2 regions of the Peribacillus sp. YIM B13472 genome follow, and region 1 is predicted to be linked to the other one. Evidence: a T-box and tRNA genes for the amino acid it is inferred to sense, from the RefSeq annotation. Region 1 holds a T-box; the other holds one or more tRNA genes.
What was found. The T-box of region 1 lies ahead of glyQ (glycine--tRNA ligase subunit alpha). A T-box ahead of a tRNA ligase gene usually reads a tRNA of that ligase, here a tRNA-Gly.

Region 1 (11,261 bases):
TTTCCGCCTGCCCCGCAACCAAAACAGTGAAAGATTTGTTTTTCCGTTGAAACGGAAAACGAGGGCGAGTTTTCACCATGAAAAGGACATAGGCCAAAGTAATTGCGCCCCTGCTTCTTCAGCTGGACATACTCCCCAATTAAATCAACAATGTCAACAGCTTCACGAATTTGATTAATTTTCTCATCTTCTATACGGCCATTTATCATTTTTCCACCTTGCAATATTGGTGATAGTTTCTAATTCGATACTGTTTCCTAATTCCCTGCAAAGTTCGACAATGTTTTCATAAGTTTATTTGTAAAACATGCACGATCTTCCTTTGTGAATGCTTTCGGCCCTTTCGTATGCTTCCCCTGCCTGCGGAGTTTCGCCGACTGATAACGCATATCCAAGAGCATGAAAATATTCTCATCTGTGTATTCTTTTCCCCTTGGCGAAAGGACATAAACGTTTTTAGGAAGCAGGGTCCCAGCCAAACCAATATCTGCAGTAACGACAATATCACCCTTTTTTACTGAGTTTACTATATAAAGATCTGCCGCTTCTTTGTCTGCATCGACATAAACCCATTTACCTTCGGGGTTATTCATCATATTTTTATATGATGCAACAAAACAGACTTCAACATCGTGCAAACTTGCACAATGAAGGATTTCGTCTTTCACCGGGCATGCATCGGCATCGACGTGTATCGTAGGTTTATTATTCATACCTTCTAATTCTACATCTTTCTGCATAATCCTTTTTCTCCCCTAAACTTTATGAAGATATGGTGATTTTCAGCATTGATTCAGAGGGTTCCCTCTAAAAAGAGCACACATCATTCTTCAAAGAATACCTGCTTATTTAAGTGAAAGCACCTCTTTTGCCTTGAAAAAGACCAGCCCTTCCTGAATTATACGGAACATGTCGAATTATTTTTATGATAAAAACCTTGACATCTCATTAACCTTTAGTTTATTCCTTATTAATTAAGTCTAAACCTTAAGATTACTTTTTTCTCACTTTTTTTTATTATAGTCTATTTGATTAGAAGATGCCAACATTTAAATTCCGAATGTTTTTTCATGCAAATCAACGGATTCACACTTGGAAACCAAGAGGAATTTTATGTAATTATTTTGAACTTATTCTTGTTATTCCCTTATTTGACCTTGGCATTAAAATGTGAGCTGACACAAGAGTGTCTAGCTCACATTTTGATTTTCCTTAATTATAAGGATCAACGGTTTTTGTTTTGAAGGATATTGATTATCAAATTGGCTGTTTCTTCAACAGCTTTATTGGTTACATCAATGATAGGACAGTTCAACCTTGATATGATGGTATCAAAGTATGTCAATTCTTCTTTTATGCGCTCCACATTTGCGTAAATGGCATGATCATTGAGCCCAAGTGACTTTAATCGTTCTTTACGAATATGGTTCAGCTTTTCCGGGCTGATCTTTAAACCAATGCATTTTTCAGGAGGTACCAGGAACAGCTCTTCTGGAGGTTCCACTTCAGGCACTAAAGGTACGTTCGCCACTTTATAGCGTTTGTGGGCTAAATACTGTGATAATGGCGTTTTGGAAGTGCGTGAAACACCCACAAGGACGATATCCGCACGTAAAATGCCCCGAGGGTCACGTCCATCATCATATTTTACAGCAAATTCAATGGCTTCCACACGCTTGAAATAGTCATCATCCAGCTTTCTCACCAGACCAGGTTCATTAAGCGGCCCTTTTGGCGCCCTTTCCTGAAGGATGTCCATGAGCGGCCCTAAAATGTCATAAGCAGACAGGTTTTCTTTCTCGACCTGTGCTTTCATATACGCTCTAATGGCTGGCTTGACAAGAGTATAAGCAATTATCGCCCCATCCAACTTAGCCAGTGATATCACTTCATCCACGTTTTGTTCATCTTCAATATACGGAATTCTCTTTATGGAAAATGCAGATCCCGAGAACTGGCTTGCAGCGGCTTTTGTAACCAATTCCGCTGTTTCCCCTACTGAATCCGATACAACATATATAATAGAACCGTTCATATTCTCCGTCATTCCTTTTGCAAGCCCCCTAATAGCCTTCATCAGCCAAAGCTACGAATGCTTTCGTAATATTGGTTTTTGTAATCCTTCCAATTACTTCATAGCCTTTTTCTGTGTCTTTGACGACCGGTAATGAGTCGATTTGTTTATCAATCAATTTTTTGGCCACATCAATCAAAAGGTCTTCTTTTGAACACATTGTAATATTGGGCATCCTAGTCATGATGATATTGACTGGAATGGAGTTAAGCTCTTGTTTCCCAATACTAGCACGCAACAAGTCTTTCCTTGATAAGACACCAACAAGCAATGCATGCTTATCGACGACGAACATTGTTCCGACATCTTCTAAAAACATCATGACTATTGCATCATATACGGAAATGCCCTCGTCAACAACGACAGGTATCGATTGGTAGTCTCGTACATAAAGATGGTTGAGGCTATCTGTCAAAAGCTGAGTCCCAGACCTGCCTGTATAGAAATACCCCACTCGGGGCCTGGCATCAAGAAAACCTGCCATCGTTAAAATCGCTAAATCTGGACGAAGTGTCGCCCTGGTAAGGTTCAATCTATCCGCAATATGTTCTCCAGTAATCGGTCCGTTTTCTTTTACGATTTGTAAAATTAGTTCCTGACGCTTATTCAATTGGATTATAATCACCACCCCACTGCTTTCGCAGAGTAAAGTAACAAAAGTTATTCATTTAATAATTATATACTAAATTATTTAATTAGGGCATTTTTGTCCTATTTAATGACCATTTATCTTTTTAAGAAATCGGAAACCCTTATTTAAAGTGTTTCCGATTTCCATACATCCTTTCGATCATGTAAGGATGATTTTATTCATGGCAGCAAAACCTGCAACCAAATCACTGATTTCCTTCATTAAGGATAAACGGTTATTGCGGATTGCTTCATCCTCTGCCATGACCATTGTATTCTCGAAATATGACTCTATTTCCGTTTGAAGCGAAACAAGCTGTTCAAACCGCTCATTCTCATCTTTAGATTCCATATAACGCATTGCAACTTTTTGATATTTTACGTATAACGCATTCTCTTGATCATTTTCAAAGGCACTAGGGTCGACTGTCACCTTATTGTCACATTTTACGGCAATGTTCATGACCCGGCTTAAAGCTTCCAGGCTTTCTTTAAAGTCAGCTTCGTCTTTTTTCGCATTCAAGACATGTGCACGTTCCACGATAGAGTGGATATAGCCGATCTCATTGAACAGAACTGCATCAATCAAATCGTAACGGATTTGCTGTTCTTGAAGCAGGTGTTTGACACGGGCTTTAAAGAATGTGAACATATCCGCTTTAACTTCTTCAAGATCACGTTTTAAGATGCCTTTTGATTCCAGTCCTTCAAGGCCTAAAACAATAAGCTCCTCTAAAGAAATATTCCATTTCTTCTCAGCTAGGATTTGGACGACCCCGCTCGCCTGCCTTCTTAATGCGTAAGGATCCTGGGAACCTGTCGGAATGACACCAATAGCGAAGAATGAAGACAAAGTATCAATTTTTTCAGCTAAACTCACAACCGCTCCAATGACTGAAGGCGGTACATTGTCATCCGCATGTCTTGGCATATAATGTTCATTGATAGCCGCGGCCACTTCTTTGGCTTCCCCTTTTAAGAGAGCATATTTTTCACCCATATACCCTTGCAATTCAGGGAATTCATAAACCATATGACTCACCAAATCGAACTTGGCAATTGCCGCTGTACGAAGCGCCATTTCTTTTTCCGCCTTTAAATTCAAAGCATCCGCAAGGGCACCGGTCACTGCAGTTACCCGGGCAGTTTTCTCGGCTAAGGTACCAATTTCTTCATGATAAACGATGCTGTCAAGCTTTTTCAAAGCATCCGAAATCTCTTTTTTCTGATCTTCTTGATAGAAGAATGCTGCATCCGATAAGCGGGCACGCAATACTTTTTCATTACCTTTAGAAACCTTATCCAAATGGCGGTCATCGCCGTTACGCACGGTTACAAAGTAAGCAAGCAGTTTCCCGTCCTTATCTTTAACAGGGAAATAACGTTGGTGTTCCTTCATTGATGTGATAAGTACCTCAGAAGGAAGCTCTAGGAATTCTTCTTCAAAATGTCCAAATAACACCGTTGGATACTCTACCAAATTATTGACTTCTTCAAGCAGATCTTCATCGACCGGGATGATCCAGCCTTTCTCCTGCTCAAGCTCTTTAATCTGATCCAATATAACTTGTCGGCGTTTATCTGGATCCGCCATTACAAATTGTTCTTTTAGCGTATCTTCATACCGTTCCGGCTGCTCGATGATTGCGCTATCGCCCAAGAAACGGTGTCCTTTTGTTTCACGGCCCGTTTCCACGTCAGCAATGCCAAATGGAACTATGTCATTGCCGAATAAGGCAATCAGCCATTTAATCGGACGGACGAAGCGGAGCTCCTGATTGGCCCAGCGCATATTTTTCGGGAACGTCATGCCGCTGATGATTTCAGCAAGCTCAGATAAAAGCTGAGCAGTTTGCTTTCCTTTTATGAATTTATTCACATGGGCATATTCCACACCCTTGAGTTCTTTAAAATAAATGTCCTCTGAAGTCATGCCTTGACCCCTGACGAATCCCAATGCGGCTTTAGACCAGTTGCCTTCACTGTCCAAAGCGATTTTCTTAGCCGGACCTTTTGCTTCTTCTTCGATATCCTTTTGGGATTCTTCCACGTCTTTCACCAATACGGCTAAACGTCTTGGTGTGGAAAAAGCTTCAACCGTTCCGAATTCAATCGCTTTTTCAGTTAGCCATTGCTGTACTTTATCTGACAACTGTTTCATTGATGCTGTCACAAAACGGGCAGGCAGCTCTTCCAATCCAATCTCCAATAACAAATCACGCTTGCTCATTTGTATTCTCCCCTTTCACTTTCAGGATCGGGAAGCCTAATTTTTCCCGCTCTTCATAGAAGGTTTTGGCAACCTTACGCGCTAAGTTACGGCACCGGGCAATATAACCCGTTCTTTCCGTCACCGAGATGGCTCCTTTGGCATCCAAAAGGTTAAATGTATGTGAACATTTCAAAACATAGTCATATGCAGGATGTACAAGTCCTTCTTCCATTTGGCGATGCGCTTCCTTTTCATACATCGTGAAAAGCTGAAACAGCATATCAAGGTCGGAGGTTTCGAACGTATATTTCGAATGTTCGTATTCCGGCTGACCAAATATATCCCGAACTGTGAATCCATCTGTCCATTCTAGGTCAAATACATTTTCCTTATCTTGAATGTAAGAGGCGAGACGTTCGATCCCGTATGTAATTTCCACGGAAACCGGCTTACACTCAAGGCCGCCCACTTGTTGGAAATATGTAAATTGAGTGATTTCCATTCCATCAAGCCACACTTCCCAACCTAGACCAGCACACCCTAGTGATGGATTTTCCCAGTTGTCCTCCACAAAGCGAATATCATGCTCAAGCGGATTTATCCCTAATGCGCGTAATGAATCCAAATATAACTCTTGGATATTGTCAGGCGAGGGCTTCATGATCACTTGGAACTGATGATGCTGATACAGTCGATTAGGGTTCTCGCCATAACGGCCGTCAGCAGGACGGCGGGAAGGCTCTACGTAAGCAACGCTCCATGGCTCCGGTCCAATCGCTCTCAGGAACGTGTATGGGCTCATCGTTCCTGCCCCTTTCTCGACATCATAAGCATTCATCAATATGCAGCCTTGTTCAGACCAATGCTTTTGTAACGTTAAAATCATATTTTGAATATTCATCGTACACCTCCAGGTTATTTAAAGCGGCTCTTTTTAAAATTAAAGGTCGGAACCCATTACATTTTGGCAAACAAAAAACTCCCGTCCCTATGCGAAATGCATAGGGACGAGAGTATACCCGCGGTTCCACCCTAATTGCCGTTAATAAAACGGCCTCTTTTCAAAGCTACATGCTCCGGAAACGCCCTTCCCTGTAAATCCATATCCCGGCTTCCACCGTCCCGGGTTCGCTTTTTATGGAGAATGACAGATACTCTTTTCCATCAACGCAATCTTCTTATTTTGATGATTAGAATTTTATACAAACTAGCATGGAATGTCAATAGGTCAAATCCTAAAACATATCTTTCATCGTATCAATCTGTTTCAGGAACTTTTTTGATTTCAAATGCAGACCGGAATATTCCTCATAATATGCATCGATGATCTTCTGAAGTTCTTTTTTCGTTTCAGGCTTAACGGAAATGTTTCCGAGCCTTGATAAATCGAAATAATAAAAGATTCGAAGCAATTTGACGGCTGCAGGTGAAATTTTATAATGATAAGGGTCTTTCCCCAGACAACGGTGACAGATAAAGCCCGCTTCCCGAAGCGAGAAAGAGAATTCCCCTTCCGTTTCACCACAAACAGCACACTGATTCAGCACTGGGTTAATCCCATTGACGGGCAGCATCTTCATTTCAAAAATGAATTTCAAAACCTCTGCGTCATATTCCTCGTTTATGTAATGCAATGTTTGCGAAAGCAATTCATACAAATATGGATTCGGTTTCTTATCCTCGACGCTTTTATCAAGCAATTCAACAATATATGAAGCATAAGCAGTGGCAAAAAGATCCTCCCTTATGAAACGGAGTGAATCGACCATTTCGCCTTGCTGAAGACTCCCGAGTCCGGTTGATGTGGTTACAAGAAAATACCCGGAGCAAAAAAGCTGTGTGACTGCAGAAAGCCTGCTGTTAGGTTTACTGGCTCCTCTAGCCATAACGCCAATTTTTCCTAGCTCGCGGGTATATATAGTAATGATTTTGTTATTTTCTCCATATGCAGTTCGCCTTATGACAATGCCCTCACATTTTTGGAGCATACCAAGACACCACCCATGCTCGCCAAGACTAACCTATGAAACAGGAAAATCAATTTCTGCTAGCTCATTATTCAATACCAAGTGTCTTTCCTGTCTCTCGACTTCTATCTCCTTAAACAGCAAATAGGTGTCCACATTACCTGTTTCAGTAAATAACTCCCAGGTAAAATCCAACATATAAAGCCCACCTTTCATTTTTAACTAGCAATATGAATATCCGACCATATGGTTAGCTTGACCGTTTTCCGAACTTTCATGACGCGTAAATTTTGTTAATTAATACTCGCTCTCATTGAAGCCATAATCGCGAAGCTGGCTTGCTTTGTTCCGCCAATCCTTCTGTACCTTCACCCATAGTTCCAAGAAAACTTTCGAGCCCAATAAGTTTTCGATATCCACTCTGGCACGGCTACCGACTTCTTTAAGCATTTTCCCTTGCTTTCCGATGACAATGCCTTTTTGTGAATCACGTTCGACAACGATCGTCGCCATGACATTAATGGTGTCACTGTTGTCCATTTTTTTAATTGAATCGATGACAACAGCCACTGAATGCGGAATTTCCTCACGTGTCAGATGCAGTACCTTCTCGCGGACCAATTCGGAAATGATAAAACGTTCCGGGTGGTCGGTCACTTGGTCAGCTGGATAAAACTGGGGACCTTCTGGCAGATGTTCCTTGATTTGTTCAAGCAGTGTATCAACATTATTCCCTTCAAGCGCAGAAATCGGAACGACCGCAGCAAAAGGGTAAAGCTTTTGGTATTTTTCAATGATCGGAAGTAAATCATCTGGATGCATCGCATCGATTTTGTTTACAACCAAGAAAACAGGCGTTTTTACGGATTGAAGTTTTTCGATGATAAACTCGTCACCGCGTCCGTATCCTTCAGTCGCATTGATCATGAAGAGAATCAAATCGACTTCCTTCAATGTATTCGTTGCCACTTTCATCATGAAGTCACCAAGCTTATGCTTTGGTTTATGAATGCCGGGTGTATCGATGAAAATCATTTGTGAATCGTTTTGCGTAAGTACACCCTGGACCTTATTTCTTGTAGTTTGCGGTTTATCGCTCATAATGGCGATCTTTTGACCGATGACCCGATTCAGAAATGTACTCTTTCCAACATTAGGTCGTCCAATAATCGAAATGAAACCTGATTTGTAACCTTTTACTTGTGTATCATCAAATAGTTTATCCATTTAAATCCTCCGGTGAAAAAGCTCCTGGAAGCAATTCCTGTACTGTTAGTTCTTTTATATCCCCATGTAAGTTGGTCAAAACGACCGGCATATCCTTTTCACACAGTTCCGAAATAACCTGCCTGCATGCCCCGCATGGGGAAACGGGACCATCGGTATCAGCCACGACTGCAAGTTTAGTGAATTTTTTATCGTTATGGGCATAAGCGCTGAATAAAGCTGTCCTTTCGGCGCAGTTACACATGCTGTATGCAGCATTTTCTATATTACAACCATGATAAACCTTTCCATCAGCGGTTAATAGGGCTGCCCCCACCTTAAATTTGGAGTAAGGCACATAAGCTTTATCCCTTGCTTTTTTAGCTTCCTCAATCAATTCTTTTGTATTCAATTCACATCTTCCTTTCAAATTGAGTACCATTTCGGCTACCTACAGGCCAAACTTGGGCAAAAAGATAATCAATCCAACTATTATAGAAAATATAGCATATATGAATACAGCTCCGGCTGCAATATCTTTTGCCTGCTTGGCAAGCGGATGGATTTGATCCGTTACGAGGTCCACTACCCTTTCGATCGCTGAATTAACGAGCTCCAACGTAATCGTACCGGCTATGGCCGCTAAAATGAAAAGCCACTCCATCCCATTCAATGAGAAGTAACAACCAAAGAATACGACGATTGCCGTTAACGCGAAATGTATCTTGATATTGCGTTCAGTCCGAACAGCCTCCAAAATTCCCTGACAGGCAAAAGAGAAACTTTTTAATAAAGGATACCTTTTTTTATCCTTCTCTTGAAAGTCCATATTCTTCCAAGATCTCCTTTTGTTTAGTGAACATCACTTTTTCATCTTCTTCATTCATGTGGTCGAATCCTAATAAATGCAGAAAACCATGCAGTGCTAAAAATCCAAGTTCCCGGTCAAATGAATGACCATATTCTTCAGCCTGTTCTTTCGTGCGTTCAATGGAAATGATGATATCCCCTAACATGCGGGGCATTTCCGCTCCGACAATTTCCACCTCATCTTCTCCCATTTCTTCAAGTGCAAAAGAAATGACATCTGTAGCTGAATCTTTATGTCGATATTCTTTATTGATTTCCCGAATCCTATCATTGTCTACAAATGTAACTGACAGCTCGGTGTCTTTTTCAATGTTTTCTTTTCTTGCCGCAAATTGCAGAATGCTTTCAACAAGCCGCTGAGCTTCCTCCGTTACTTCATTCGTTTCATCCATTAAATCGATAGCTAAAATCATTCTTTCACCTTCTGTCCTAATTTATCCGGCTCCGGATATTCAATCCTGGAGTGGAAGATACCATTCAGCGATTCACATAAGGAATGCTTCACGATACTCAATTCTCTCATAGTAATGTCACATTCATCAAATTGACCATCAGAAATCCTGTCCTGAATGATGAAACTTACCAGCTCTTCAATCTTATCCGGAGTTGGGTGCTTCATCGATCTCACTGCCGCTTCCACACTATCGGCTATGCCGATGACGGCTACTTCCTTCATTATCGCCCTCGGACCGGGATATCGGTAGGCCGCTTCGAGTGTGGCCTCATCCTGTTTTTTTGCCTTATGGTAGAAGAACTTCAATAAAGTGGTACCGTGATGCTGCTCTGCAATATCCACAATCTCTTTCGGGAATTTGTGACTGCGCAGCATCTCCCCGCCATCGACGGCATGGGCAATGATGATATCCCTGCTCGTTTCCGGCTGCAGCCGATCATGCGGGTTCTCTTCATTCATCTGATTTTCGATGAAGAAGTGCGGCCGCTTCGTTTTACCGATATCATGATAATAGCTGCCGACCCTTGCCAGCAATCCATTCGACCCGATGGCTTCACAAGCCGATTCCGCCAAATTGGCGACCATTACACTGTGATGATATGTCCCCGGTGCCTCAATCAAGATCCTCCGCAATAACGGATGATTGGGATTCGCGAGCTCGATAAGCTTAATCGATGATAAGATCCCGAAACCAGCCTCGAAAAACGGTAACAGGCCCATTGTCAAAACGGCTGAACCCACTCCAGAACCCATGGCAGCGGCAGCATAATACAAGTACTCCATTCTAGTATAATGGCTGTCCATAATAAAAATGAGCGAAAAAACAAATGCCATATTGATTAAAGCCAATAGCAGCCCCGCTACCAGCACCTTTGATTTGAAATTTGGCCTAGATAGAATGATGATTGCCGTCAATCCCCCGAAAATGATATAAAGCCCCATCGAGAAATCCAGATTTCCAGGTGTATCACCATTAAATATAATCGTACCATATGAACCTAACAATATGATCATTGCCACCGCTAACTTATCATTCAATAAAATCTTGATGAGCATGGCCGCCATGGCACCCGGAAAAATGTATTCCAAGTTCGAGTTTTTCAGGTCTGCCAGAATGCTGACCGTTTTCATGGTAGCCATTGAAAGGATAAAGACAAGACTGAAGATCAATAACTGATTGTACTTGTTATCCTTTTTGGAAATGGAATAGTAGAAATAGTAATAAAAAGCGGCAAAAGTCAGGAATATGAATAAGAGCAGGCCGATATACGGGTAAATGGTAGACTCCGTATTTAAGAAGCCTGCCAGTTCAAGCTGCCTATATACATCCCTGTCCACTAATTGATTTTCTTCAACGATGATTTGACCTTGAAGGATCCTGATCGGCTCCACGCTTTCAACCGCTTTCCTTCGCTGTTCCTCGGTTTTGTCCTTATCGAAAAATACATTCTGAATGATTGCCGTACGTGCAAGGGAAGTGGAGGCTTTTTTCATATCGCCGCTAATGCTCATATAACCCAATTCCTCTACAACCTTCTTCTTGGCATTTTCGACGTCACTTGCAGCGATTCGGGAGCTCATCACATTATTCACGGCTGTAATGGTTGAATCCTTCGCTATTTTCAACTCATCTTCATCCGCCTGCACTAATGCCTGGAAAACGGATTCCTCGATATTTTTATTCACTTCATCGGTCAATTTTTCTTTTAATATGGAAACTTTTTGAGCATCCGTCTTTACGAGCTCTTTTTTATCCTCATCTTCTTTATGATCTTCATCAGGGTCCGTTTCTTTATTCACCTCTATTGCTGAATCGAAAATGGATGAAATCAAATCGACTTTATTTTT
Region 2 (11,261 bases), on a different contig from region 1:
TAGACTTTGACACGAAGGCGCACGTGGCCGCATATCGTCGGCTACCCTGGCTTATTTTACTTTTATTTATCGGCTTAGTGTCCGGAACTATAATAAGCGGTTTTGAAGAAACATTGTCCAAAGTTGTTGCACTTGCTTTCTTTATGCCGATGATCGCAGGGATGACTGGAAATACAGGTACTCAATCTTTAGCTGTTGTTGTAAGAGGCCTAATCACTAGTGATACGGATAAAGGTGTCGTAACCAGACTTATTATACGGGAACTGAAAGTTGGATTGATAATAGGTATTACCTGTGGAATATTAATTTCCATCATAGCTTATGTTTGGCAGGGAAATCCCGTTCTGGGATTAGTGGTTGGAAGTTCGTTAGTGATGACCCTGATTATCGGGACATTAGCTGGGACCATTATTCCTTTGATATTATATAAATTAAACATCGATCCTGCAGTTGCTTCTGGTCCGCTAATTACAACACTGAATGATATACTTTCGTTACTTATTTACTTTGGAATTGCAACGATGTTTATTTCAAAATTGATGTAGACTATCATTAAAACCAAGTTCACATACGCTTGCAAAGATTTTTCAAGGGCGAACATAGTCTCAATGATTTCGGTACAAACTGTCCAGGCCGACGTTTTAAATCGGGAATATATAAGAAGAAAAAAAGTAGCTGCTGAGCTTGAACATTTGCCAAACAGACCAAAAAATAGTGTATATCAAGCTTCGGCCTTTTCTCGGTATCCAAATTGGGGAAAGGCCGTTAAATTCTCCAGGAAGCGAACCGTATATGGAAGAAGTCTACGTACATTATTTATTCTTAAAATGAACATTGAAGGTAACAAAGCCATTTCATGATTACCTTTATATGAATGAAAAACATGGGACATAATAGGTCGTAGCAAGTTTAGGATTTTCAGGGAAGGCTACATAAAGAGTGTTATGGAAGCAATAGCCAATCATATTCTTTGACCTATGAACTTCATCAGTGATACGCTTCTTTTCGAAATTACGTATTCAAAACCAAGGAGGAACAATGATGACACAAACCAAACAACAAATGATCACCCTGGCAAACCGTCCAAAAGGTATGCCTTCGAAAGGGGATTTTAACTTTGTTGAGGCTCAAGTTCCCACACCAAAGGATAATGAAATTTTAGTACGTACACTATATTTATCTGTCGATCCATACATGCGTGGCAGAATGCAAGATACCAAATCATATATTGCTCCATTTGAATTGAATAAGGTTATCACGGGTGGAGTGGTAGCTGAAGTTGTGGAGTCCAAATCGAATTCCTTCAAACAAGGGGATGTCGTCGTTGGGAATATCGACTGGGCAGAATACACAGTTGTCACCGAAAAGGAAATCCGCGTGATTGATCCCAAGGTGGCTCCGGTCACAACTCATTTAGGGATTCTTGGAATGACCGGTTTAACTGCTTACTTTGGCTTGCTTGATATTGGTAAACCTCAAGAAGGTGAAACTGTAGTGGTTTCAGGAGCGGCTGGGGCAGTTGGTTCAGTAGTCGGACAAATTGCTAAGATTAAAGGTGCGAAGGTTGTTGGCATCGCTGGTTCAGATGAAAAACTTGAGTACTTAACGAAGGAGCTCGGATTTGATGGAGCCGTAAATTATAAAAGAGATAGTTTTAAGACAGATTTAGCTAATGCTGTTCCCGATGGAGTCGATGTTTATTTCGATAATGTGGGCGGCGAGGTGTCCGATGCTGTTTTCACCCTTTTGAATGCGAATGCCCGAATTCCATTATGCGGAGCGATTTCCTCATATAATGCAGAAGGGAAAGATCTAGGACCGCGTCTGCAATCGGCGATGATCAAAACGAGTGCACTTATGAAAGGTTTCACAGTTGGAAATTATGCCGCTAGATTCCAAGAGGGTGCTACTGATTTAGGTAAGTGGCTTCAAGAAGGAAAGCTGAAGTATGAGGAAACGATTATTGAAGGATTCGAAAACACACCTGATGCATTTTTAGGTTTGTTTAAAGGAACGAACCTCGGTAAACAGCTTGTAAAAGTTGCGGAACCTAAATACGCTCAAATATAAGTTATATGGAAATAAAGCTGAGGAAGGTCCTTTGTTGTGATTTTTGAGCAGCTTATAATAAAAGCGGCCTTTTTTCGATATTATCGGGGAAAGGCCGTTTTCCTTTCAAGTTAAAATACAATCCTTCATTACCTTTAGTGGTATCTTTTGATCCCATATGAAGGATATTAATTATTAGAAGTCACCTCATCAGACATAGCTTTCACTGCAGAGTCAATGGAATCATTAATGAAAGGATAAATTGAAAATGAGTGAAAATAAGCACCCTTCCGAATCTTTGAAATCAGATGCGATACATGCGACATTTAAACAGGCTTTTGAAATAAAGAAGAATCCATTTCCATGGATGAAAGCACTAAGTGCAGGCATAGCTGCAGCCTTACCTGTTTTCATTGGCTTATTATTCGGAAATTTAGCGTACGGTTTACTGGCAGGGATAGGAGGTTTCACTTATTTATACGTTTTTAACCAACCGTATCACCAAAGAGCAAAAAAGATTTTCTTTGTGATGGTGGGTCTTGCTTTATCTGTAGTTTTAGGGACGCTTTTGGCTCCATACCAATTGGGAACAGCCATAATGATGGGAATCATCGGGGCAAGTGTTTTTTTTATATTTGGTGCATTAAAGATTACCGGTCCTTCGGCGGTATTCTTCGTCCTGGGTTTCGCACTTGCGACAGGTATGCCCGTTGATCAAAGTCTGGCCCCATTGCGTGGGGGCCTCGTTTTAATGGGTGGGGCACTATCTTGGATAATCTGTATGTTAGGCTGGTTTTTCAACCCGCATGGACCAGAATCGCTTGCGGTGGAAAAGGTGTACAGAGAATTGGGGGCATTCTTTGATTCCATTGGCACCGAGAAATTCAATAAAGCAAGACAGGGAACGGTATTGGCGATGAAACACGCTGAAAATACACTGTTAGCCGGGTTTTCAAACAGCCGAAGTTCAGATGAGTTAAAACGGTTGTTCCTATTGAATGAACATGCGAATGCCATATTTCTGGATGCCCTGGAAATTTCCTTGAACAAAAATATCGTACTGCCGCCAGAATTAGGTCAATCCGTTCGTGCCCTGGCTTGTTCCATTGCATCTAAAAAAAAGAATAAAAAAAAGATCCTTCAACCTGACCAAATGACTGAAGAGGTGGAAGATTTATTCATGAAGATTTATAATGCAGATGCCATCATGAATGAACCTGTCCAGAAAATCGATCAAGCAGCAACCATCTCAAAGCCTTCTTTAAAAACCATTTTTCTTGGGGCGTTCGATAAGAATTCAATTGTCTTCCTCTCATCCGTTCGATATGGAACAATCCTTACCATTGCCGCCATCATCGCCTATTCCGCCGATTTTAACCGTTCGTACTGGATTCCCTTATCCTGTGCGGCCGTTATGTCTGGTTCGACCATAATCGCCACATTCCATCGGGCGGTCCAAAGGACTTTCGGGACGGTCATCGGACTCCTGCTAGCAAGTTTAATTCTAGCAGCCGTTCATAACGAGTTCATCATCGTTTTGATCATTTTACTGTTGACATTCATTACAGAGCTTTTCATCGTTCGGAATTATGGATTGGCGGCGATGTTTTTTACTCCTTCAGCATTGATCATGGCGGAATATTCATCTCAAAGCTATGATTTCAGTTTTTTTGCGACTGTAAGGATAACCGATATCGTCGTTGGAAGCTTGATAGGTCTTATTGGGGCGCTGTTACTTGGCAGTCGTTCTGCATCCAGTCTTCTCAATCATTTGATGGCCAAAACGATTCGAAGCCAGGGGCAGTTATTATTGATGGCGTTCTCAGAAAAAGATAATGACCTTGCAATTGATGAAAGCAGCGAAAGGAACAAAATGGAAACGAATATGGTGAATCTATTAACGGTCTACAATGCATCGCTTGGTGAGATATTCAAAAACAAGGCTAGACTGGAATCTATTTGGCCCGTTATATTTTCGGTAGAACAGTTGGGCTATTATTTAAATGCCAGCTTGAAATCCTCTGAACGGCCAGTACTATCAGAGAGAAAGCTCGCACAAATGCTGTATGTTTTCGAAACCATGGCGATAGCGGCAGATAAAGGTAGATCACATACTAATAAAGAAGTGCCTGAAATTGAAGGATATTCAAAAATTCGCCAGGAAATTTTGGACCTTCAAGAAGCGCTTCGGTTTTGCGGGGAAGCAACTGGCTAATCAATCTATTGATTCTAATAAGGGAGTTCATATTTGACTCCCATTCAATTAAAAAAGGATTTCTTCGCCTCTGTTAAAGGATGAAATTGGCAGGATTATAGAAAAGTCTGTAAAAATGCCGGTTTTCATTATAAAATGTACTTACAAACAGAAAGGTGATGAACCATGTCAAACGTTGCTAAATTTCGTGATTTTTTAACTAGTGAGAAAATCTATATGAATGAGTTGAATGAAGATGGCACCACCTTTTTTAGAGCTGAACAAAAGTTAAAGGACGGTTGGAAGGTCCTTTTAGTATTTGCTTTCAATCAAGATGAAAATGTGGCGGACTTATTTTGCTTTAATGTCGCCGAATTGAAGAATCCTGAAAAGAAACAGGATGTACATACACTGTTGAATGAATATAATGCTAATTTTAGGTATTCCAAGCTGTATGAAGAAAATGGAACCATTTCCATTCGGTATTCATACTCCATTGAGGGGGATATCGTACCGGATCTGGCGTTCAGGAAGTTAATCATGCTGCTTGAAACGGCACAGCAGGTTTATCCGCGGTTAATGGAAGTCATTTGGTCTTAAATCATCATAAAGGATGAAAAAGTTCTCTGAATCAGGGGACTTTTTAACATCTCTACTAGAATGAATGAATATATTAACGTTACAATACATTAATTATTAAATTTTTTTAAAAGAACTATTGCATTTTTTCACATTAAACTATATAATTAATTTTGTTGATTGGTAATTCGACAAACTTCTACAAGAATATGCGGGTGTAGTTTAGTGGTAAAACCTCAGCCTTCCAAGCTGATGATGAGGGTTCGATTCCCTTCACCCGCTCCAATACATACTCATAACGTAGGGTTTCGTTACCTGGAGAACGAAGCTTTGCGTTTAAATATTATTACAAGAATTCTACTGTTTACAGTGGGATTTTTTTATTGTCCAAATGCCATGTCTATCTCTTTTTACCTAGATTTTAACGAATTGATAGGACGGGATGAGGATTAATATGGCCAAAGATAACCATTGCATAGCTATCTGTTCCAATTTCGATACTAAATTTGGTGTAGAGATTGAAGAATTGGGAACCGATGAATGGATATTAATAATACGAATGTCTTGATTACTTCTACCGTAACAAAGGTCGTGTTTCTGATGAACTGGAGCACTAGTATAATGAATGAACTTAAAATAATGCATTTTTTAAGATACCTCCCAGCCTAAAAAAATGGTACTAATTTTATAAAGCATACACTTGTTCAAAAGTGATTACCTACATTAGTAGAATCAATTTGGACAGGTGTATGCTTTTTTGCTTTCCACCCCGCCATTTTAGTCTTCTTCAGCAGGGAGCCTTAATGCCCCTTTCCGTCTCTATTTAAAAGGAATCATTATAGTGGCAAAACAAAGGATATACGTGATTCATAATAAAACACATCCATTTTGTGAATTAAGACTCATGACCAAATCATTATATAGAACTCCAAGTCAGAAAGCTGTGCATGTCATACTGTTCCATTAACAATTGCTAAAAAGCTATAAATTACCCATCGTTTTTTAATTCCTGACTCGTCTGCATTTAAAATTTTTACAGTAAGTGACTAGGGGTAAGCATGTGAACAATTCTTTTATTTGGTATTTCAAATCAATAATAACTGTAAAAAAATGTCGATAACTTTATCTTCTAAATTTTCAAAAAAATGTTATTATTATTTTTGAAATCAAGAGGAGGTGACAGGAGAATGGAATTTAAGGATTTGACTCGAATTCATCTTGATAAACCAAAAGAGGGTATCGTGTTAGCTGCTAACGGTGCTGGGCAAGCAATTAAAAAGCCACAACAATAAAATTATTCATATAAAGGACAGCTATGGATATAGCTGTCCTTTATATGAATTTTATTAGAGGAGAAATATAAATGGAAAAAATTCCGTATCAAATAAATGATGGTGGTATCGTTGCTTTACTTCCTGATGGTAGAGTGGAATTTTTAAACAGGCATATTGAAAGTGAAATAATTCGAATAAATAATGGGGAAATTGCCAACTTTGATTTCGAACCATACATCATCTATGATCCTCTTGTAAAATTGGAAGAATTTCATTTAAGTGCTCCGGCTATTGCATTTATAGAAACAACCAACCTGTGTAATTTAAGATGTAAGCACTGTTATGCTGATTCAGCCTTTAAGAGACCAAACGAGATGTCCACTGAAAGAATTTTAAGCCTGATCGATGAATTCGAAAGTCTGGGAGTCTTGCAGTTATTCCTGACAGGCGGGGAAATTTTCTCACATCCTGATGCTGTAAAAATTATTAACTATGCATTAGAAAAACCTTTTTCGACTCAGATTTTCACTAATGGTCTATTAATAACAGATGAAATACTGGCAGCGATCAAACCAGGTGCATCATTCTTTATCAGTTTTGATACTGCCGTTCCTGAAAGAACAATTAGGGGAGGGATGAACTATCCAAAACTTAAACGTGCCTTCGAATGGATGAAAAAATATGGTCATACATTACGGACAGCGGTATCTGTACATAGTCAAAACTTAGATGATATAGAGGATATTTTTCAGTGGTGTGTAGATAATGAATATCCTAGGCCGCAATGGTTAGAAACCCATCCGGTAGGAAGAGCTTTATTACATCCGGATATGTTATTAAAAATTGATGATATAGACAGAGTATTCAATATCTATAGGCGTTGTATGGAACGTTTTAGTCAAGGACCGGAAGATTACGATGTATTGATTAACCAAGAAGTTATGGACTCAACTGCTGCTGAAGTTTATTCAGTCCAAACAATAAGTTTTTGCCAAAGGTTAGAGGAAGCTACAGGTCAAGAAAAATGCGGAAGGTCATTCGTATATATCAACAGTGCGGGAGATGTATATCCTTGCAGTAATTGTATGGCAGGTAAATTATATGCAGGGGGAAATATACAAGAAAGCAGCTTTAAAGATGTATGGGATCGCGGTTTTTCAGGCTTTCGTTCAATAACGTTCAACGACTATGAATCTTGTACAAGCTGTGAAGTATATAAAGAAGGAATTTGGTGTCAGTTTAGGTGCCCTCCTCTTGCTAAAAATGTTTCAAATAATGAAAAAGGTTGTGGAGCTACAGAATACATTAAGAATTTCATGTTAAAAACGAATGAATATTGGGATGAAAGAAAAAACAATAATATCAAATTAACTTTAACGGCTAAAAAATCATTATAGAAGGTGGTTATTAAATGTCTATAAAATTAAATGAAGCTGAAAGCAATGAACTTAATTTGGGGAAATTATTGGAAAAGCATCCTGAACTTCAAATCGAAAAAAATGATTACAACATAAATGTTACCGCAAATTATGGCGAAAAGTTGACTCAAGAGGAAGTTTATCAAAAGTATCTTTTACATGATGGTGCTGAGAAACCCACTCATTTATATTTTCATGTACCTATATGTTCATATATCTGTCATTTCTGTAATTATGTTAAACAACTATTACCTGAAGATGGTAACCAAATTGAAGTGTTAGATCAATGGACAGAATTACTAATAGAAGAATCTAACCGCTATTTGAAAAATGTAGGATGGATAAGTAGAGCTAAAATAGAATCATTTTACATGGGTGGCGGCACTTCATCTTTGTTAAGGCCTGCCCATTTAAAAAAGATAATAAGTCATGTTAGGGAAAATTATCATGTGAGTGATGATTGTGAATTGTCTCTTGAAGGTAATCCGGACAACTATCAAAATGATGAACTTGAGCAAGCAATAGAAATAGGTTTCAATCGTTTTAGCGTTGGTGTCCAATCTCTGCAGAATGAAGTGAATCAATTTGTAGGAAGAAAACATGATAGGAATATGTCACTTAATGCCATTCATAAACTGCTTGGAACAGGTAAACCATTTAATGTGGATATTATGTTCGGATTGCCTTATCAAACGCCGAAGTCAGTTGCAGCTGATATTAAAATTTTGTGTGAGTTAGGTGTGCCTACTATAACAATCTATCGATTGAGAAACGCTGATAGGCAGAGTATGGGAATAGGTAATCGTTCAGCTTGGAATATACCTTCAGTTCGTGAAAAAATTGAAGAAAAGGGGCTATTCCCAACTCTACTTCAAACTTATGAGATGCGGGAAGAAATCTTGAAAGTATTTATGGAATTTGGCTATCAACCTAGTCCTTGTGGGTGGTGGAGTAAGCCGAATGTTTATCCTGAAGGTAATATACCTAGGGTTTCCCGGAATAAATGGCAGCGTTATGATTCGATGATTGCATATGGTCCAGGAGCATATGGCTGGTTAACCGGGGGAAGTGACCAAGTTATTCAAACGCATAATATTTCTGATATAAAAAAGTATATTGAGCATATGAAAAATGATGGTGATGTTCCACTAGCTTACGGTCGAATATTATTTGGTCATGAAGCCGTTGCCTCAGCTTTGGGCTTTAATTTTAAATCAAATCAACCCATTGATTTAGTGCGCTTTCGAAATCAGTATGGTGTCGATTTGTTAGAAGACGAACCGTATCAAACCATATTCAGTGAATTAGAACAAAAAGAACTTGTTTCAATAAATGAAGTAGAGAATGTAATCCTGCCGACTGTTAATGGGGAGGCGTTACACGAGGAAATCATTAGTGTATATTTCCACCAAAAAATTGGCTCTTATTCTGAGCCGTTATGTCGTAGATTTTAGGTGATTACATGGAAGTTCATCAAATGGATATTGAGTCAACAATAATAAGAATGAAAGTGAGCATACCTGAAAATGCAAAGGGTCTATGCATAATTGTACCATCAGGGCAATTCGGGAAATTTGATGAAGAGGGTGCAGAAGGTGAACTAGAGTTTTATTCTTCTCTTTTTTCAGCACTACCCACTCTAGGTTATGGATTATTACAGCCTGATATGCCAGTAAGGAATGATAGGAAGGCCCCTGCTACTATGGAACATATTACCGAAGGTGAGAAAGTCTTGAAAAATTGCTTGAACTCGTCCATAGTTAAGAAATTTGGTTGGGAACGAATTGTAGTAATCGGCATGTCACTTGGCAGTCAAATCGTTTTAAATAATTTGAATAAACCGTATGCAGGGGCGGCACTTATAGGATGTGTGATTGAGAGTGAACCGGTTAATTATGGCCTGGTTAACAATATTCATTTAATCTATGGATCACATGATTATATAGCATATATGGGTGAAGAAGGAGATCTGTTACCAATCTCTCCTGAAGATTATTCTAAGACATCACTAAAATTCTTGGAAAAAGCAGGTGTAAAAAATGCTTCATGCACCATTCTCGAAGGTTTTGGACATACTCTAGCAATCAAAGAGGAAACTCAAGAAAAGCCGGTGGACCTTTTTATATCTTTGCTAAATAAATGGTTGAAAAAAATTGGAAAGTGGAGGTAGAGTAAAATGAAGAATGTTAGCAGTGAGAGATTTGATAAAATTGCATCTCAATATTCAACTAGTGAAGTTCATAAAATGAGTCAAACAATTAAATTGGCACATGAGAAAATTGAAAACTGGGATATTGAAAACATTTGTGATATAGCTTGTGGAGCTGGACATTTCGGTCTTTCCTTCAGTCATATCAGCACTAATATAACGGCTGTTGACCCATCGAAAAATATGCTGGATATTTCAAAATCTTCCGCAGAGAAAAAGGGAATCACAAATTACAAGACTGTTCATGGGTTTGCAGAAGAATTGCCTATTCCTGATGAAACGTTTGATTTGGTCATTTCCAGATTAGCACCTCACCATTTTAATGATATACAAAAGGCCATTAGTGAAATGTATAGAATCACAAATCCCGGAGGGCATCTAATCATTATAGATTTAGCTGGATATGATAATCATGGGATTGATAAATTTAATCATAAGCTAGAACTTTTACATGATCCCACTCACATTAAAAGTTATAGTGCCGAAGATTGGAAGCGCATATTTGATCAGAGCGACTATAAGAATGTTGAAATAATTAAGAATCAATCAGAATCTCAAACAGGGGTTCCGGTAAAACGTTGGTGTGAAATAGCTAGTTCAGGGATTGAGGCAGAACATGCCATTCGAGGGGCATTGAATGATGCTCCATTGAATTACTTGGAGGAAATGAGTATTAAAAAGATCGAGAATGAATTTTATTTTCCCATTAAAACAAACCTGATATTGGCTGAAAAGGTAAAAAATCATGCCCATAATTAAAATTTACAGTCCAAACTCTTGCCCGGATACAAATATCTTAAGTGATATTTGTAACCGGGTTACAGATCATCTTGATATACCAGTAGGGCATGCATGGGCATTTTGGCATCAACAAGAAAGTTTTCACAAACCAGATTGGGGTTTGAATGGTAAAAATGCTCCAATGATTATGATTTATTGTAAAAATTCCTATAATAAACAACAAATAAAAGGGATTATAGAGATTATTAGTAATGTAATTACCCAAGCTTGTAGCTGTGATAAAGAGAGTATATATATTTCATGTTTTCGAATAGAGCCCGGTCATTTAATGGTAAGAGGGGAATTATGGGAAGGGAATTAATGGTTGTTAAATGAATCCATTTTGAATTTAAATTTTGCATATTGAGGAGGAAGCGAAGTGTCATTACTTATAGAACCAATAGGTTTAATCAAAAATAATAGAGTCAATTTAGAAGATGATTATTGGGGAGAAGTAATTTCTGAGATAATTTTGGATCGTTCCAAATTCAAAGAAGATTGCCTTTTTGGATTAGAACAATTTTCACATATCGAAGTCATATTTTATATGGATAAAGTGGACCCTGACAAAATTCAGTTCAATGCCAGGCATCCAAGAAATCGAACTGACTGGCCGAAGGTGGGTATCTTTTCTCAGAGGGCCAAAGCCCGGCCAAATCAGATTGGTGTATCAAGATGTGAGTTGTTAAAAGTAGAAGGTCTAAAGATAACTGTCAGGGCTTTGGATGCCATTGATCAAACGCCTGTATTGGATATTA

Region 2: it encodes a tRNA-Gly, which carries the amino acid that the T-box ahead of glyQ (glycine--tRNA ligase subunit alpha) is inferred to sense. The anticodon was not compared.

Annotation. Positions count from the first base shown of each region.
Region 1 covers NZ_JBHZPG010000006.1:147,896-159,156, forward strand. The annotation lists gene dnaG (DNA primase) at 1-206, opposite strand, end outside; gene ACFX4I_RS07220 (YaiI/YqxD family protein) at 258-713, opposite strand; gene ACFX4I_RS07225 (pyruvate, water dikinase regulatory protein) at 1,226-2,047, opposite strand; gene ccpN (transcriptional regulator CcpN) at 2,064-2,702, opposite strand; gene glyS (glycine--tRNA ligase subunit beta) at 2,865-4,934, opposite strand; gene glyQ (glycine--tRNA ligase subunit alpha) at 4,921-5,817, opposite strand; T-box leader at 5,917-6,093, opposite strand; gene recO (DNA repair protein RecO) at 6,152-6,904, opposite strand; gene ACFX4I_RS07250 (YqzL family protein) at 6,938-7,081, opposite strand; gene era (GTPase Era) at 7,181-8,110, opposite strand; gene ACFX4I_RS07260 (cytidine deaminase) at 8,103-8,501, opposite strand; gene ACFX4I_RS07265 (diacylglycerol kinase family protein) at 8,541-8,918, opposite strand; gene ybeY (rRNA maturation RNase YbeY) at 8,896-9,372, opposite strand; gene ACFX4I_RS07275 (HD family phosphohydrolase) at 9,369-11,261, opposite strand, start outside.
Region 2 covers NZ_JBHZPG010000044.1:12,449-23,709, reverse strand. The annotation lists gene mgtE (magnesium transporter) at 1-545, shown strand, start outside; gene ACFX4I_RS23535 (NADP-dependent oxidoreductase) at 1,042-2,070, shown strand; gene ACFX4I_RS23530 (FUSC family protein) at 2,318-4,264, shown strand; gene ACFX4I_RS23525 (YbjN domain-containing protein) at 4,430-4,843, shown strand; tRNA gene ACFX4I_RS23520 (tRNA-Gly) at 5,034-5,107, shown strand; gene ACFX4I_RS23515 (radical SAM protein) at 6,186-7,493, shown strand; gene ACFX4I_RS23510 (radical SAM protein) at 7,508-8,968, shown strand; gene ACFX4I_RS23505 (hypothetical protein) at 8,992-9,684, shown strand; gene ACFX4I_RS23500 (class I SAM-dependent methyltransferase) at 9,691-10,482, shown strand; gene ACFX4I_RS23495 (tautomerase family protein) at 10,469-10,825, shown strand; gene tsaA (tRNA (N6-threonylcarbamoyladenosine(37)-N6)-methyltransferase TrmO) at 10,883-11,261, shown strand, end outside.